3 regions of the Bacillus sp. JJ1609 genome follow, and region 3 is predicted to be linked to each of the others. Evidence: predicted binding sites of a transcription regulator. Region 3 holds the regulator's gene; each other region holds the start of a gene.

Region 1 (6,491 bases), on a different contig from region 3:
CCAACAAGATACTTATCAAATTCGGTCTTTTCCATTTCAGGTGTTTCAGGGTTGTCCTTTAAATAACGATAAGCTGATGTATATGAATTACCCATGCCGTCACCTATTAAGAAAATCACGTTCTTAATTTCTGCACGATTATCACTTACATCATTTTCCGCCTTTGCATTAAATGTCCCTGCTAAGCTGCCGAACGCTACAGTGGAAAGTACAGCGAACGGGAGAATCTTCTTTTTAAAGTTTTTTTTAATCATTCCAAGACCTCCAGATAAGTTATTTAAGCCACTTCCCTACTATAAAGACAGTCTATTAATCTCTCATTAAATGAATGTAAAAGAAGGTTAATTAATTGTTACATCGCCCTTTACAATCTTGTTTATGGAATATAAGGGAAATAATTTCTGATGAAAATAAAAAAAGCAGGCTATGATTACCTGCTTCGATACCTTCTATTTCTTTTTTGTTTCCGGTTCAATACCAAAACACCGGCAGCAAGCAAAAGCAATATACCACCTACAATAGAATTAAGTGACAATACCCCGCTCTGTTCTGCCTTCTGTGTAGTATTCTTTACTTCTAGTTTTTTCTTTATTATCGGCTTCAGTTCAACGGTTTGGATAACCTTACCTTCTCCTTTTTCGATAGACAATACTCCATCTGAGTCAACAGTTCTCTTGCCCTCGGCAATTGGTTCAGTCAAGAAAGTATCCGCTTTAGAGATGAATCGCAGCTTCCCGCTTGTGAATTCTTCACCCTTTTTGACCTGAGAGGATTTAAAATTAGCGAATCCATAGTCAAACAGGTTAATTGTGTCATCGTATATTTTCCTTTTATATTCTGATTTTAACAGGATTGCAGTTAATTTAAGCTGGCCATTTTCAGCCGTAGTCGCTAATGTTTGCTTGGACTGGTCAACAAATCCCGTCTTTCCTCCGCTAACTCCTGGATAGGCGATTTCTCCTTTTAGCATCCGATGGTGAGACAAAATAGTTGTGTCCCAGGATTCTCCATCCCATTTCATTTGTTTTGTTCCAAAGATTTCACGAAAATCCTTGTTTTTCATCGCATAATTCAAGATCATGCCTAAATCCTTAGCCGTTGTATAATGATTCTCATCGAATAAACCGTGCGGATTAACAAAATGTGTTGCTTTTACACCTACCTCGGATTCAAGAAACTCATTAACATGTTGAGAATACTTTTCCATCGTCCCGTCCAGATGGATTGCGATTGCTAGTGCAGCGTCATTTCCAGAATTGATCAACATACCCTGGATAAGCTTTCTTAAAGTCACTTGCTCACCTGGATTTAAATATACCCTTGTTCCATCTATATTTAATACTTTTTCACTTACTATTACTTGATCATTCAAATTCCCTTTTTCAATTGCATAGATTGCTGTAGCAATCTTAGTGAGGCTTGCAGGATACATTTTCACCTCTTCATTTTTACCGAAGAGTATCGCACCCGACTGTGTGTCCATTAATACAGCAGCCTCCGACGTTAGTTCAGCGAAATCATCTTCAGCCTGTACAGGTTCATTTAAGGTATTAAATCCAAACATGATCAATATAGAAAGTATTATTAATTTCTTCATTCAAACACATCCATTATCCTAGTCTCCGAGTATAATTTTAGCAAATATATAACTAGATTTCTGCAAAGTTATTGAATTTTAATAATAATGGAATATTAAAGCATTATAGTTAAAATTCAGCGGAAAACCAGTGAACTTTGGGGCGAAATTAGTTAAAAAAGGAGTTTTTGAGTTGGTGAATTGCTTTGGCAAAGAAAATGCTGCCGGGCATTTTAAACATTGCGAAAAGGCAATCAATGCCTTAGAGATTCTCTTCTATATCTTCAGACAAGGCCGTTAATGGATCACAAAATATAAGCCCATCAAGAAAATCTTGATGGGCTATTTAGTAATGACGTGTTTAAATACTATTGATTCAAGATAAGGCACATATATCTCATCTCTGGCTAGAGCTGCCCCATAATCTCTTTTCAAATGACGCTCTGCATCGGAAAAACTCTCATACGGCCCTAATTTATCATTGTTACTTAGCGACACAAAATATTCCTTTCCCTCAGCATAAATCAAAAATAAATTCCTTTCTCTATTCTCATAAAGACAGCCATTCTTTGATTCCTTGAGGTTATAAACATTTCTTGCTGCATCCTGTCTGATAGGATCGAGAGGAAAGGCTTCATCTATGTAGCGAGTATATGCTTCACCGCTCATTGAACATCCAGCCGCCTTTGCGTGACCACCACCACCATACTCTCCTGCAACAGCTGAAACATCTACATTGTCATGTATGGTCCTGAAACTGATTTTTTTGCCTCCCAAATTGATAATGGCTATATAATCCAGATGAAGGAATTCTTTCCCTAGTTCATTACCCAATTCAGAATGGTAGGATTCAGCGTGGACAATCCCCCCATATAGTCCATTTGAGTTTATCTGTACAATTTCACGCTTCTTCCTTCTAATATATCGATCAATTTTATCTTCTTCCATTTCCAGCAGTTTTTGCTCAAATTCATCAAATTCAAAATGCTCTCCTGTCTGGAGACGAGGAACAATCCGTTCTTCAAAATCTTCTATCGATATCATAAAAAATAAATCATTTAAGTTTTTCGCCTTGTAATTTTTGAGAATATCCCAGTCCCATGTATCATACTGCCTGACGAGTTCTACAAATTCATCTATTGACTCATTTTTTTGCAAATGCTTCTCATTAACTAGATATTCATATACCAGCGAAGCAGCACTTGTTAGCGTCCCGTTTTGGTCTTCTACTTTAACATCGCCCCAAGTGTAATCATTGAAATGCAAAGCTGTTTTATGGTGGTCAATCAGCTTTGCTTTTCCTCCAGCTAAAACAAATTCATTTATTTTTTCAGCCATCTCACTATTGACTGACAGATCAGTAATAAACAATAAATCCTCTTTCTTCATTCTGTCATTCATTCTTTCAAAATATCGCTCCACCTGAAAGTTTAGACCAGAAACCGAATTATATCGAACCTCCACTCTTTCTCCAAAGGCAAGCCTAAATAGAATCCCGCAGGCAACTCCATCCAGATCGTTATGTGTGAATAAACGGTACATAGCTTCCTCCTTACATTTTCTCTAATTTATGGTTTGTTTACTGGTTTCAAACTATTCCTCTAAAAAAACACATAGAAACCTGAAAAATTTAGACAAGTTCTTTATATGGACGAGCATAAATATTTAAAAAGGAGGTGAAAATATGCATTTCATCGTTGTGAAAAAAAGAGCATTATACTTAGTGGGCGTACTTGCTCTTCTTGCTATAATTGGATCATTTTGGATGAACTTCAAGTCGGATGCCACTCCAGCTATTAGCCAGCAAAAAGAGACAATCCGTGAGATTCACCTGGTAACCGGTGAATTTAAATCATCAACAGAAGATGGAAAAGAAATTGAGGCCTATCGTTGGGACCCAGGAACCATCTTTGTTGAAAAAGGAGAAAAAGTCCGATTAAAAATTTTAGGGGTTAATGGAAAAGAACACCCATTCATTATTGAAGGTACAGATATTAAAGGTATTGTTAAAAAGGGGGAAGAAACAGTCGTTCCTCTGCAATTTGACAAAGAAGGAACCTATAGACTTATTTGCATGATACACACTAAAGCAGAAAACAGCGGTCCGATGATCGCTTACATTGTGGTTGATTAATATATTCCTTTCTAAGAACAGGATTCCATATCCTGTTTTTTCTTTTTCTTTATCTCCCCTTCTCCTCTATTTGACACAAAACATACAAAACAATACATCCATAGTGGCAACGTTTCCTGATAGTATTATTTATCATACATATTCTTATATAACAGAACCCATAAAGTCATAGATAATTATAATACAGTTTACTTGGACAATATTCAAAAAACACATTTTCAATTGATATTCACACATTGTTCATCATTTCACAATATTGTCACACCCAAACTGTTATAGTCATAGTATGATGAAAGTGTGATAACTGTTATATAAATAATTACTTCTGAGGTGACTTAAAATGGAACAGTGGAAAGGTTTTAAAAACGGTACTTGGCTGGAAGAAATCAATGTTCGAGATTTTATCTTAAATAACTACACTGAATATACAGGTAATTCAAGCTTCCTGGTAGGAGCCACTGAGGAAACAAACCTTCTGTGGCAGCAGGTCCTGGAATTAACAAAACAGGAGCGCGAGAATGGCGGAGTTTTGGATATGGACACAGAAGTCGTGTCAACCATCACATCTCATGGCCCAGGATATCTGGACAAAGCAAAAGAAAAGGTTGTTGGCTTCCAGACCGATCAGCCATTTAAACGCTCAATGCAGCCATTCGGAGGCATTCGCATGGCTAAGGCTGCATGTGAAGCATTTGGTTATGAACTGAATAAGGAAGTTGAAAAAATCTTCACAGATTTCCGCAAGACACATAACCAGGGTGTGTTCGATGTTTATACAAAGGAAATGCTCCAGGCACGTAAAGCTGGTATCATCACTGGGCTTCCTGATGCTTATGGACGCGGACGCATCATTGGGGACTACCGCCGTGTTGCGCTGTATGGTGTTGACTTCCTTATGGAGCAAAAGAAGAAAGACCACGGTTTGACAAGCAGCGTCATGACAGAAGACACTATGCGCCTTAGAGAGGAAATTTCAGAACAATACCGTGCATTAAATGAATTGAAAAAGCTTGCTGAAAGCTATGGCTATGATATTTCTAAGCCGGCTTCTAACGCAACAGAAGCTTTCCAATGGGTTTACTTTGCTTATCTAGCTGCAATAAAAGAGCAAAACGGTGCGGCAATGAGCCTAGGACGTGTGGCTACCTTCCTGGATATATTCATCGAGCGCGACCTGCAAAACGGCACATTGACTGAACAAGAAGCACAGGAACTGGTCGACCACTTCGTCATGAAGCTCCGACTTGTAAAATTCGCAAGAACACCTGATTATAATGAATTGTTCAGCGGTGACCCAACCTGGGTAACGGAATCAATCGGCGGCATGGCGCATTGCGGCAAGTCACTTGTTACGAAAAACTCTTTCAGATTCCTTCATACACTAGATAATCTGGGACCTGCTCCTGAACCTAACCTGACTGTTTTATGGTCTCCTGGCCTTCCAGAGAACTTTAAGAAGTATTGTGCGGAAATGTCGATTAAAACCAGCTCAATACAATATGAAAACGATGACCTGATGCGCCCTGAATATGGCGATGACTATGGAATTGCCTGCTGTGTATCAGCAATGGAAATCGGAAAACAGATGCAGTTCTTCGGTGCACGTGCAAACCTAGCAAAAGCACTGCTTTATGCCATCAATGGCGGTGTTGATGAGAAGCTTAAAATCCAAGTGGCACCAGGTTTCAGCCCGATCACAAGCGAAGTTCTCGACTATAATGAAGTCATGTCAAAATTCGATAACGTCATGGAATGGCTCGCAGGCCTCTATATCAACACTTTGAACATCATTCATTACATGCATGACAAATACAGCTATGAAAGAATCGAAATGGCGCTTCATGATACTGAAGTCCTTCGCACAATGGCAACAGGAATTGCCGGTTTAAGCGTCGTAGCCGATTCCTTAAGCGCGATAAAATACGGGAAGGTTAAAGTAATCCGCGATGAAAATGGCATTGCAGTTGACTTCGAAACTGAAGGTGATTTCCCTAAATACGGAAATAATGATGACCGCGTTGACAGTATCGCAGTTGAAATCGTAAAAACCTTTATGAAAAAGCTGCGTAAGCACCCAACTTACCGCAATTCATTGCATACAATGTCAATCCTTACCATTACTTCAAACGTTGTATATGGTAAGAAAACCGGAAATACACCAGACGGAAGACGAGCTGGCGAGCCATTCGCTCCTGGAGCAAATCCAATGCATGGCCGGGATACAAAAGGAACTCTTGCTTCCCTGTCTTCTGTCGCAAAACTACCATACAGCTATGCTATGGATGGAATCTCAAACACCTTCTCCATCGTTCCAAAAGCGCTTGGAAAAGAGGAAGAAAGCCGCACAAGCAATCTCGTATCCATCCTCGATGGCTACGCAATGAAAGATGGCCATCATTTAAATGTTAACGTGTTTAATAGAGAAACTCTAATGAATGCCATGGCACACCCAGAAGAATATCCACAGCTGACCATCCGTGTATCTGGCTATGCAGTAAACTTCATCAAGCTGACACGCGAGCAGCAAATGGATGTAATCAACCGTACTTTCCATGAATCTATGTAATGAATAGCCGTATGAAAGCGGCGGAGAACAAGGAGTTCCCTCCTACTCTGAGGAACTCCTGTTTTACCAGAAAGGAGCAATCATCATGAACGGAAACATTCATTCTATCGAAACATTTGGCACTGTCGACGGACCAGGAATCCGCTACGTTATCTTTACACAGGGGTGCCTGCTGCGCTGCCAATTTTGCCATAACGCAGACACCTGGGAGATCG
Region 2 (6,491 bases), on a different contig from region 3:
GGTACTGTGTACGTAGAAACCATTTCCTGGATCACGGTATTGGAATTTAAATGTGTCGGCTACCTGTTTTATTTTTTGTTGTTCTTCCATGATTTTGGAAGGGTCTCCTGTTAGGAAAATCCAATTGCCATCATTCTTTAGTCCAAATGTGTCCATATAAGTTCTTAAAACCTCAGGGGTATCACGGTAAGGGTCGATTGTCACTGTAACGAACTGGACTTTATCGCCATATACGCCCTCATGGACTAGATCTTTCCTTAGTAAATTCATCTTTTGTGTTGTAGTAGGGCAAATATCAGGGCAGTGGGTATAAATAAACTCTACAAGTTTGATTTTTTTAGTGTTTTCCCCGAATGTATAATTCTTTTCTTCCATTGTAACAAGCGTAATGTCGTCTGGAATCTTAGCATTGGCATCCCGAATAAGGAAATAAGAGATACCAGCTGTGATTCCTATTAACACGATAAGTGAACTGATAATATATATTTTTTTCATAACACAAACCTCCCCCTTATAAGATATATAAATTCACAGGAAAATCATATGGACATTGTGTGAACTATGTTAAATAGGAAAGTTTCCGTTAAGACTCCAAGGAATGTGGCTCCTTGCAGGAATATCCTTTTTTAATTAAATGATCTCTTTCTAAATTACTTATAAGGAATATATTCTCGTTAGCTCTTTTTTGACCTTATATTGATGGCCTGAAACTGATGCGCTGGTTTTTAGTCTGAGGATAGAATGCTGGTACTGAAAAGGAAACTGCATTTTTACAGATTCATTTTTTACATAGATTGTTAGTCTATATTGCAATACTCAACTGGACAATTTTCACAGCCGATCTCTTGTTTTAAAAATTGCGGGTTGTGAATAATGATTCTTTTTCGATCAATGGATAAAATCCCTTCATCACGCAATGCTCCTAGCATGCGGCTTACACTTTCCCTGGCAGTTCCACAATAATTTGCCAGATCCTGATTAGTGATTGGAACATTTATGTAGATGCCATCCTCTTTTTCAATGCCATAGCTGTTGCAAAGACGGATGAGGGTTGAATAAAGTGCTCCTTTTTTGCCATGGAGGACGAGGTCGCGGAATTTCGTGATCGTTTTGCGTATATGATCGTTCATCCACTTAAGTAATTGATATGCCAGCTGGCTATTATTGAATAGAATTTGCTCCAGGTTTTCAATATTGATCGCCGCAGCTTCACCGTCTTCGAGAAGCTTGGCGTTGAATAAATATCTTGGTCCAACAGTAAATAACGTAAGTTCACCGACGATATCATTCTCCTTGCATAATCTCAAGTTCAATTCCTTACCCTCGGCATTCATTTTTGAGATTTGTACTTTTCCTGAAAGAATGATATACATTTCCTTCGCTTCTTGGCCTTCTCTAAATAAAAAATTACCTTTTTTATATTTTACGATCTTTTCAGAAACCTTTATTAATTCACTTATTTCATAAGAAAATTTTCTTTGATCCATATGGCCGGCCACTTAATCCCCACCTTTTCCGTCCTTTGTTTAACCTTATTTAAATGAAATATAAACATCAGGTCAATAGAGAAAATGTGAACATTTTATAATGCGATCTTTTGAAAAAGGCTTTTAGTAAATTTTGTTGCTTTTTACACAAAAGTAAAAAATGACTTCGGAATTTATGTCGATTTTATTAATTCATTTTTAAGGAAATTTTGCAGCACTTATAAAGGGGGAATGCATTAAAAATAAATCAAAATCATTGCAAAAACAGTCCTGGTAAAAAATTCTGAAATCTGGTTGACTTTATAGATTTTTGAAGGTACTCTATGGTGGAAGAAACTTTTTTAATAAGGAGTATGTTTTATGTTAGGTGTCGTTCTTAACTAATCCGTTAATTTTATACGGTCAATCCGGAATTTTTTAAACATGGCCTTTAAAAGGTTTATTTAGCCATGGTTCGGGATTGAAGGTTAAGAACAATGAACATAGTAAAGCATGCTGATATCCGAAAGCATAAGCTGTGTACATGTACACGGCTTTTTTTTATCGGAAAAAGTGCCGGCGGAAGGACCGCCAGGCATTCTTCAAGCCGCTTTGGACATTGTTCCATGGCGGTTTTTTGTGTTCCATTTATTCATTCTTCTGCAAATCATCAATCTTTTCAAAACACTTTTTTAAAATCTTGGCTGTTTTAAAGGTATTAGCACATGTTGATCGGAGCTTAGGGTGCTCGACTTATGCGGGATCACTGGACTCCCCGCTAAAAGTAAGTGACTGGAGCGGAGATCAACAGTCTAATTTAATAGAGCCTATAATTTAAGGAGGAAAATAAAATTGAACGAACAAACATTTAACGTACTAGGATTTAATAAGGTCAAAGAATTGATCGCAAGCTTCGCTATGACAGAGATTGGGCGCAAAAAAGTGAACGATATGCTTCCGTCCGTGAATGCCAAGCAAATTACATCTCGGCAGGAGGAGCTGGCAGAGGCAATCGAGATCCTAAAAATCAGTTCAAGTGTGCCAATCCATGGTCTCGAGGGAATGGAACTAGTCTTGAAGGGCTTTCATAAAGGAGTGCCTCTCAGGCCAGACCAGTTGGTCATGCTGTTGAACTTTCTTGAAACATGCAATAAAATACGCAGGTTTATGAAGGAAAAGGAATATTGCGCTCCCAGAGTTTCAGCATATGTATATGGAATTGAAGAACTGCCGGAATTGGCAGCGGAAATACAAAGGTGTATTCGAAACGGACAAATCGATGATTATGCGACCAAAGAGCTTTTAAAAATCCGCAAGCAAATAGCAATCCAGGAGGAGCGGTTAAAGGAAAGACTTAATCAGGTTCTTAAATCGGCGAAAATGAAACCTTTTTTACAGGAATCGGTCATTAGCCAGAGAAATGGACGGTATGTAATACCAGTTAAGAAGGAATACCGAGCAAAAGTGAAGGGAGCTGTACTCGATACATCTGCTTCTGGATCGACACTATTCGTTGAACCAGAAGAAATCGGTGCTTTCCAGGAGCAAATGGAATGGCTTTACGCTGACGAGCAGGCTGAGGTAGAAAAAGTTTTACTATCTTTGACTGGTATGGCGGAAGGAAGAGAGAAAGAAATTCGCCTTGCTATCGAAACGATGGTCCATTATGATGTGTTATTTTCAAAAGCAAAGTATTGCAGAGCCATTGATGCGAAAAGAGTCAATATATATGACGGGTCCCTGATCAGCTTCAAGGATGCCAGACATCCACTGCTTGGTGATAAAGCAGTCCCGTTAACGATGGAAATTGGTTCAGATTATCAAGCTTTGATCATAACCGGGCCGAATACTGGTGGTAAGACGGTTTCTATTAAAACAGCTGGATTGCTTGTCTTAATGGCCCAGTGCGGGCTGCATTTGCCTGTGGAAGATGAAAGTACATCAGGAATTTTTCATAAAGTGCTTGTCGATATAGGGGATGGACAGAGCATTGAACAGAATCTTAGCACATTCAGTTCAAGAATCGTCAATATCATTGAGATTTTAAAAGAATCAAATGATAAAACGCTTGTCCTTCTTGATGAACTAGGTTCCGGCACCGATCCTGGCGAAGGTATGGGGCTGGCGACGGCCATTTTGGAAAATCTTAATAACAAAGGTGCTACCTTGTTTGCAACGACTCATTATAGTGAAATAAAAGACTTTGCTGATCAGCATCCAGATTTCATGAATGGTTCAATGGAATTTGCCCTCGAGACCCTTAAGCCAACTTATCGCTTACGGATTGGGCAAGGCGGGGACAGTCAGGCCTTTGCTATTGCCCTTAAGCTTGGCATACATCCAAAATTAATTGAAAGAGCACATGAAATAACTTATAAGGCAGAAAAAAACTATACTGTTTTATTTGAAGATGACCCTTCTGCCTTAAAAGGGAGGGAACAGCAAATTAAAGTGAATAAGCATAAAAAGAGGGGACCTGCAGCAGAGAAAAAGACTGTAACGCAATATGATATGGGAGATAGCGTACACGTATCCACACTGGGTGAACTTGGAATCATTTATAAAGGACCAGATGAAAATGGGAATTATATTGTCCAGATCAAGGGTGAAAAGATCCAGGTGAATTATAAGCGTCTCAAGCTTAATATTCCTGCTGCAGAACTATATCCGCCCGATTATGATTTCAATATTATCTTTGAATCAAAACATAACCGTAAACTTCTGAACCAGATGGATAAAAAACATTTAGATGGCACAGTTATAAATTATGATGCCTGAGTGGAGAAGCCCTTTTCTTAGAGGGCTTTTTTACATACTCTATGATACATTTCATTATTGATTTGGTACTATGTTAGCTGGAGCGGAAAGCGAGTGACTCATTGAAAAACATTTGTATTTTGTACATGTGGTGTTGATTCATAGAAGTTTATTCAATGTATTGTGGCAAAAGTGAGACATGGAAGCCTTCGGAATGTGTGCGCCAGCAGATGAAACATCTTACTAAAAAGAAAAGCCACAAATTATACAAATTAGGCGTAAATAACGAGGGGAATCCCCTACCTCATGTAGAACGAAAGTCAGTAAATCACTGGAAACAGCATACAGAGACCATTGGAATTCTAAGAGACCGGGGTTGCAACCTTATGAAAACGCTTCAATAACTGTCAAAATTAGTTCATGGCAAAATCTATTAACAAAAGGAGGCTACAGGTATAAGATTAAGACATAATATGATTGTGATATAATTCACAAATGGAGGTCTTTTATGGATGTACAGCCTATCGACCAGGCAGTGAACACAGCGCTTAAAAAGAGGGGCTATTTGAATGAATCAAAAACGAAGTATCTGTTGCGATCAGCTCTAGCTGCTGTGTATATTGGTTTTGGAATTATGGTTTCATATCGGCTGGGTGAATACTTCTATGATTTGCATTCTCCTGGAACTCCAATTGTAAGCTCGATTTTCTTTGGACTGGCACTTGTACTGATTTTATACGGAGGAGCAGAATTATTCACTAGCAATACGATGATGCTGACGATCAGTTCATTAAAAAAAGCAACTTCATGGATGGATACGGTGAAAAACTGGATAGCTTGTTATGCTGGGAATTTTTTAGGAGCTGTTTTTTTTGCTGTAATCATAATGCTTTCAGGTCTATTTTCCTCGCCGGAAAAATCCCAGTATATGATGGAAACGGTAAATATGAAAATGAACACTCCGGTTTATCAGTTATTTTTCCGAGCAATCCTTTGCAACTGGCTTGTATGCCTGGCTGTATGGATTCCTTTACAAATAAAAGGAGATGGAGCTAAAATCGGGGTTACGCTGCTGCTTGTCTTTGCCTTTGTAGTATCAGGATTTGAACATAGCATCGCAAATATGGTTTTATTTTCGATTGCACTTCTTATTCCGCATCCAGAAACAATCAGTCTGGCTTTAGGCTTATTTAATCTAGTGCCTGTTACGATTGGTAATATTATCGGTGGAGCATTTTTTGTAGGCTCCATATATATTTACCTTAACGCGAAACCTGCAGAAGCTATGAGCAGCAAAAGCCTTCCGTCTGCAAAACCTGTTTACAGGCAAAAAGTTCTATAAAAATAAACAAAAAATCCGCGGATTTCCGTGGATTTTTTTTGGCTGTTAAAGCCTTAATTAAATCATTTGAAATAATTTAAAATCCATTCCCCGGCCAATCCACCTAAATACACCCCGACAATACCAAGAACTCCGGCAAGAACAGGTGGCGCTGGCAGCGGCAGTTTTAAAAATTTGAAAACAACCCCTACTAATAATCCTGCAAGTAAGCTTAACACAACTTCTTTCATAAAATCACCGCCTCATGTGGTTCAAATTGATGATGAACAATAAAATAGTGAGCAGACGTCTGATCACTTCAAAGCAACATTATTTTAACATGATAAATAGCAAATGGAAACGCTTTATATTTTCTTTTATTATCCTCTCATTTAAATAAACTATTCTTATATTTAAATAGTGGTAAAATATAACTCTACAACTTGTAAAGTACGGAGGGCATTTATGGAGACGCGAGTTAAGCGAGATATTTATTCGATGCAAGGCTTCTACCTTTTTGTGTTTTTTGGATTCGGAAGTTTGTTTCCTTTATTGAGCGTGTATCTAAGTGAAGTTGAAAAATTAAATGGATATCAAATAGGAATCATTCTGTCCATCGGCCCTGTCATCATGATTTTCTTTCAGCCCTTTTGGGGCATGATTTCGGATATGAAAAATCTTCATAATCGGCTGTTGACTTTAACAACCCTGATAACTGGAATTGCTGCACTCGGTTATCTGTTTTTTGAAAGTTTCTTCTCATTCATTCTCGCTGCAACCATCCTTGCAATATTTCAAAGTGCCATTATCCCTTTGTCGGATAGCATTTCGTTAAAATATACTAGCAATGCTGGCGTGAATTATGGAAATATCCGCTTGTTTGGCTCACTTGGCTTCGGAATTGCTGTTTTTATAATGGGGAAATTATCTGAATGGAATCCTCAGGT
Region 3 (6,491 bases):
CTTTAATTCTTCCACAGCAGTGATAACAGCCTTTTCCATACCTTTACGGATGCCCATTGGGTTAGCGCCCGCAGTTACGTTCTTAAGACCTTCACGGATCATTGCTTGAGCAAGAACTGTCGCAGTAGTCGTACCGTCACCAGCAACATCATTTGTCTTGCTTGCTACTTCAGCAACAAGCTTAGCACCCATGTTTTCGAAAGCATCTTCAAGTTCGATTTCTTTCGCGATTGTCACACCATCGTTTGTGATTAGTGGTGATCCAAATTTCTTCTCAAGAACCACGTTGCGTCCTTTAGGTCCAAGAGTAACTTTTACCGCATTTGCAAGAGCGTCAACTCCGCGAAGCATCGCACGGCGTGCTTCTTCACTGAACAAAATGTCTTTTGCCATTTTATAAAACCCTCCTCAAATTTGTGTTATATAAAAGATAGACGAAACTTCAACACATATTGTGTCTAGCTCCAGCGCCTAGCCCCTCGAGTCGCTTCGGTCTGCCAATGAAGTCAAAAAGCGACTTCACTGGCCAGCCCTCCAGCGCTTGTCGGGGCTGACCAAGGCGCTTCCGCTTTTCTATTCAACTACAGCAAGAATGTCGTTTTCACGCAAGATCAGGTACTCAGTTCCCTGGTACTTCACTTCTGTACCAGCGTATTTTGAGAAGATAATGCGGTTGCCAACTTCAACTTCAAGTGCCACGCGCTCTCCGTTTTCAAGGACACGTCCAGTGCCAACAGCTACGACTTTACCTTCTTGAGGTTTTTCTTTCGCTGTGTCGGGTAAAACGATACCGCTTGCAGTTTTTTCTTCAGACTCAACAAGCTCAATAATAATGCGATCACCTAATGGCTTAATCAAGTGAATCAACCTCCTCAAATAATATGTAGATTTGTTTTTTATTAGCACTCTCCTCAATCGAGTGCTAACACAATTTATATATTAATGAATCTCCATTTTTTTTGCAAGCATGAAGTCCAATTTTTTTTATAAAATTTATATAAGGTTCCTGGCTAGGAATCCAGTAACAGCAAGGACTATTTTTCGTTCCCTTTCCACAATGTTCGACGGCAAATTTCTCCGAATTTTAATATAAGCTTGTATAAAAAAGGCCACCTTAAAGAGTATGCGGTTTCCCCGAATATTTAACCATTTATTTTAGGCAGCATCCTACGATTTGAACTTTCAAGCTGCTTACTAGTAAAATGGAGAGATAGCATTACGGAACTTTAATCATATTAAAACGTATATAAAGTCATTAAGTTTACGAAAAGGCCTAAAAGGAGTTTTTATATTGAAAAAGGAATACTGGTACATTATCATCGCCTATATTGTCATGCAGCTTTCAAGCCTGGTCGGAATTCCGCTCGTTGCCTTTGTGGGAGCTGGTATGGGTAAGAGTCTTAAGGAAATGGAAACCCTATCGATTCCTTACTGGCTTGTCATCAGCTTTACACTTACACTGATCATCGTGCTGCTGATTTTACGGAAAGAATCAAAGATGCAGGCAGATTTGCGCGGAATGGCATCGCCAGCAAGCTCGGCTGCCTGGGCCGTCGCAGGTGTATTTCTTGCATTGATGGCTCAATCCTTTGCAGCAAGCATTGAAAGGCTGCTCGGAATTGAAATGGGCTCGGAAAATACTCAGGAGATTATCAACCTCATTGAGAACTTTCCGATTGTGATTCTTGTCAGCTCGATCATCGGGCCAATTTTAGAAGAAATCGTCTTCCGAAAAATCATCTTCGGAAGCCTGCATAAGAAAATGAATTTCTTTTTTGCTGCGTTAATCAGTTCAGTGATCTTTGCACTCGCGCATTTCGAGCCGGAGCATGTCATCCTGTATTCGGCCATGGGCTTTACGTTTGCTTTCCTTTATGTAAAAACAAAGCGGATCATCGTTCCGATCATAGCCCATGTCACAATGAATACGTTCGTTGTCCTGCTTCAATCCGTATTCAGGGAAGACATCGAGAGAATGATAAGAGAAGCAGAAAAAATCCAGAGCTTTATTGGGGGACTTTAAGTTATGAAGCAATCGCCTTTATTTTCAGGCATTGTCTACATCTTGCTAGGCAGCTTGTTCACCTACTTCGCCATCCAGAATGTCAATGAAACCGGCTGGGGATTCTTCACTTACCTCCTCGTCATGCTCGCGACCTTCGACTTCGGTTCAGGCATCCGGATGATCCTGTTCCATTTCAAACTCAAGCAAATCCAGAAAAAATAGCCTCTTCATCCCGAAGAGGCTATTTTTCTTATTATTCTTCTGTTTCAGAATTAGTCGGATAATGCTTGAGGAAATAAATCAATGATTGCAGCTCTACAGACAGGTCAATATGGTGAATCCTGATAGAGTTGGGTACATTCAATCGTGCAGGTGTAAAATTTAGAATTCCCTTGATATTCGCCTGGACCAATCGGTCGGTAATAGGCTGTGCTACCGCAGACGGCACGGTAAGGATGGCCACCTGAATACCTTCCTCGACGACTTTTTTGTCCAGCTCATCCATGTGATATACAGACACATCACCCATTATGGTGCCTACTTTGCCCTCATCCACATCAAAGGCAATTTCGATTTTCGTATTATTGTTTTTTGAGAAATTATAATTTAAAAATGCCGTTCCAAGATTCCCGACCCCGATTAGCGCCACTTTGGTCAGCTCGTCCTGATCCAGTGTCTTTCGGAAAAATGTCAGGAGATAATTCACATTGTAGCCGTACCCCTTTTTACCTAAGGCTCCAAAGTAAGAAAAATCCCTTCTGATTGTCGCTGAATCCACTTTTACCGCTTCACTTAACTCCGCAGATGACACTCTTTGTTTACCTGAAGAATGTAAGTTCAATAAGAAGCGATAATACAGCGGCAAGCGTTTTGCGGTTGCCTGCGGAATTTTCATAGGTTCGTTCGTCATTCTCCATCCTCCACCCAATTAAAATTTCTATTTAAGCTTCTCTTCTCTCTTAAAATCGCCGTTTTTCCCACCGGTTTTCTCGACTAAATACGTCTTGCCGATCACCATGCCCTTGTCTACGGCCTTGCACATATCATAAACAGTCAGCGCACATGCTGAAGCTGCTGTTAACGCTTCCATTTCCACACCTGTATTTCCTTTTGTTTTTACAGAGGCGGTGATATTTAAACTATAGTCATTTCCATTTTGCTCCCAATCAAAGCTGAGGTCAATGCCTGTTAATGGAAGTGGATGGCACATTGGGATAATTTCCGACGTCTTCTTGGCCGCCATGATGCCCGCTACCTGTGCAACCGCCAGCACATCCCCTTTTTTCATCTTATTTTCTGTGATTCTTATATATATATCTTCATTCACAATTATGCTTGAATGGGCGATTGCCGTGCGGACCGTCTCAGGTTTATCGCTGACATCCACCATTTTCGCTCTGCCTTCTTCGTTAAAATGAGTAAATTCTGACATATTCAAGCTCCCTTCAACCAAATGATACACTATTTTCACAAAGTTGTGTGTGAACTTTGTTGCTGACTTCACAAATTCCTTGTCATTCCTAGTTTTTGGTGGATCTCATATATTGCCGAGCCTATGTGAATGGGTTACACTATCTCTAAGGCTATAGAGGTGAAAAATAATGATATTATTACAAGTTAATCAGCTGACAAAATATTTCGCTGCTGATCTTATTTTATCGAATATAAAGTTTGAAATACAGACCCATGACCGTGTTGCTTTAGTTGGCCGCAACGGAGCGGGCAAATCGACCCTGCTGAAGATCATCGCCGGGCAGGAGGCGCATGACAGCGGTGAGATCATCCGCCCTAAAGGGACGACGATCGGGTACCTGGCACAGAATACAGGTCTCGAATCCGAAAAAAGCATCTGGGAAGAAATGCTAGGCGTTTTTAACCATCTGCATTCCATGGAAAAAGATCTGCGGCGGCTAGAGGAAAAAATGTCAGATTCTGACATTCTGACAAATCAGACTGAATATGACAGAGTTCTCAAGGAATATGATCTCTTGCAGGTCCAGTTCAAGGAGAAAGGCGGTTATCAATATGAAGCCGACATCCGCTCCGTACTCCATGGCCTGAACTTCCATACATTTGATTATTCCACAAAAATATCCACATTAAGCGGAGGCCAAAAAACAAGGCTTGCTTTAGCTAAACTCCTTTTGACCCGCCCGGATATTTTAATTCTGGACGAACCGACAAACCACCTAGATATCGACACTCTTTCTTGGCTGGAAAAGTACCTTCAGGGCTATGATGGAGCAATCCTGATTGTTTCCCATGACCGTTACTTCCTTGATAAAGTCGTAAATCAGGTATATGAAATTTCTCGCCATCAGCTGGCAAAATTCCCTGGGAACTACACCTCTTACTTGAACCAAAAAGCTGAAAACTACGAACGGGATATGAAGCTTTTTGAAAAGCAGCAGGATGAGATTTCAAAGCTCCAGGATTTCATCCAGAGAAACCTTGCGCGTGCTTCTACTACTAAAAGAGCTCAAAGCCGCAGGAAACAGCTAGAAAAGATTGACCGGATGGACAAGCCACTTGGCGATGAAAAATCCGCTTCATTTAGCTTTCAGATTGAACGCCAGAGCGGAAACGATGTCCTAAAGGCTGATTCACTCGCTGTAGGATATAGCGATGACGCCGTTTCTGAAAATATCTCATTCAATCTATCTCGGGGCGATAGCACTGCCTTAGTTGGACCAAACGGTGTCGGCAAATCAACCTTGCTGAAGACAATCGTTGAAAAGCTTCCTTCGATCGCCGGCAGCATCCACTATGGTTCAAACGTATCGATCGGTTATTATGACCAGGAACAGGCTGAGCTAAGCTCAAATAAAAAGGTACTAAACGAGCTTTGGGACGAATATCCACTTAAGCCGGAAAAAGAAATTCGCACTATTCTGGGCAATTTCCTATTCTCCGGCGACGATGTATTGAAAATTGTCTCCACTTTGAGCGGCGGCGAAAAAGCACGTCTTGCCCTTGCTAAGCTAATGCTGCAAAAATCAAACTTCTTAATTCTGGACGAGCCGACGAACCACTTGGATTTAGACAGCAAAGAAGTGCTTGAAAACGCACTAATCGATTATCCAGGCACAATCCTGTTTGTTTCGCACGACCGTTATTTTATCAACAGGATCGCCACAAAGGTCATTGAACTCGACCGCAATGGTGCAGCCGAATTCCTGGGTGATTATGATTATTACCTTGAGAAAAAGCTCGAACAGCAAGAACTGAAAGCACTCGCCGAACAGTCAGCGAAAGCTTCAAGCAGTTCTGTAGATTCTTCTAAACAAGATAAAAACTCCTATCAGCAGGATAAAGAATCAAAGAAGCTGGAACGCCAGCGCAAACGGCGTATGGAAGAAGTCGAAGCAGCGATCGAGCAGCTTGAATTGGAGGTCGCTGAATACGAAGAACTCTTATGTGATCCGGAAGTCTTCCAGGACCACGAAAAAGCAGCCGATATTAACAGCAAAATCGAAACGGCCAAAGACAAGCTCGATGTATTGATGGAAGAATGGACAGAGTTGGCATAAAAGAATACAGATTGACGGAGATATGTGCCGGGCGGCGAATTGCTGCCCGGCTTTTTATTTTCAGGGCATTCTGAGCTTCTTTGTGGAGTATCAACTGGTAAAACTGTAGTGGCAATCAACTTATTAAAAGCAACATTGTATACGAAAACAGGCATTATAGAAGATGCTTCTTCCAATAAAAAACCCCAACAATCTATTTAAAATCCTTCATAATTTCCACTGTAATCCACAAAAAAGTCCCAGATGGATTCCGGGACTTTTTGTTCACAAAGTTATTCACATAACAAAGACTGATTTATGGCTTATCCAGAGACTTTTCCACATTGTCCACAAAAAAAGTCGTTTTTATCCACATTATACACAGAAACACACAATATCCACCAAGATATCCACAAGAAATTCAGAATATTTATTTTTCACTTCCGACTATCGTTGTGGATAGTTATCTCTAAACCAGGATTTCCGTTCAGTGTTAAATCGGCACGTTCGCCTTTTTCGAATAATACACTTCCAGCAGCAGCAATCATCGCAGCATTATCCGTGCACAACGACAATGGAGGAATGACAATTTCAACATCAAGTTCAGCAAAAGCTTTAGAAAGTGCCTCTCTCAGTCCTTTGTTTGCTGCCACACCACCAGCAAGCAGCACTTGCTTAACTCCATATTGCTTCACAGCTTTAAGAGTTTTAGTGACAAGAACATCAATAACGCTTTCCTGGAAGCTAGCCGCCAGCTCAGCAGGGACAATTTCAACACCTCGCTGCTGGGCGTTGTGCACGACATTGATGACAGCAGATTTCAAGCCGCTGAAGCTGAAATCGTATGACCCTTCTTCTAGCCAGGCACGCGGCAGATCAATAGTAGCCTGTCCTTCCTGCGCCAGCCTATCGATATGCGGTCCTCCCGGATATGGAAGATTCAATGTCCGTGCGACCTTGTCATATGCTTCACCTGC

What was found. The regulator Rex, encoded in region 3, represses fermentation and respiration genes when NADH is low (regulators of the CRP and FNR family bind a similar motif). The targets are predictions, from matches to a motif close to TTGTGAAATATTTCACAA.
Region 1: the regulator Rex is predicted to act here: its motif matches at 3,947-3,964, upstream of pflB (formate C-acetyltransferase).
Region 2: the regulator Rex is predicted to act here: its motif matches at 4,701-4,718, upstream of V7654_RS10905 (formate/nitrite transporter family protein).

What each region holds. Positions count from the first base shown of each region.
Region 1 covers NZ_JBALSS010000012.1:18,432-24,922, forward strand. Annotated here, with positions in the region: gene V7654_RS10960 (alkaline phosphatase) at 1-254, opposite strand, end outside; gene V7654_RS10965 (D-alanyl-D-alanine carboxypeptidase family protein) at 431-1,597, opposite strand; gene V7654_RS10970 (DHH family phosphoesterase) at 1,919-3,118, opposite strand; gene V7654_RS10975 (cupredoxin domain-containing protein) at 3,261-3,710, shown strand; gene pflB (formate C-acetyltransferase) at 4,051-6,276, shown strand; gene pflA (pyruvate formate-lyase-activating protein) at 6,359-6,491, shown strand, end outside.
Region 2 covers NZ_JBALSS010000012.1:5,112-11,602, reverse strand. Annotated here, with positions in the region: gene V7654_RS10920 (SCO family protein) at 1-495, opposite strand, end outside; gene V7654_RS10915 (Crp/Fnr family transcriptional regulator) at 798-1,487, opposite strand; gene V7654_RS10910 (endonuclease MutS2) at 2,319-4,244, shown strand; gene V7654_RS10905 (formate/nitrite transporter family protein) at 4,732-5,565, shown strand; gene V7654_RS10900 (XapX domain-containing protein) at 5,628-5,795, opposite strand; gene V7654_RS10895 (MFS transporter) at 6,010-6,491, shown strand, end outside.
Region 3 covers NZ_JBALSS010000039.1:17,940-24,430, forward strand. Annotated here, with positions in the region: gene groL (chaperonin GroEL) at 1-393, opposite strand, end outside; gene groES (co-chaperone GroES) at 574-858, opposite strand; gene V7654_RS22165 (CPBP family intramembrane glutamic endopeptidase) at 1,292-2,023, shown strand; gene V7654_RS22170 (YdiK family protein) at 2,027-2,227, shown strand; gene V7654_RS22175 (redox-sensing transcriptional repressor Rex) at 2,259-2,915, opposite strand; gene moaC (cyclic pyranopterin monophosphate synthase MoaC) at 2,943-3,437, opposite strand; gene V7654_RS22185 (ABC-F family ATP-binding cassette domain-containing protein) at 3,607-5,535, shown strand; gene tsaD (tRNA (adenosine(37)-N6)-threonylcarbamoyltransferase complex transferase subunit TsaD) at 5,952-6,491, opposite strand, start outside.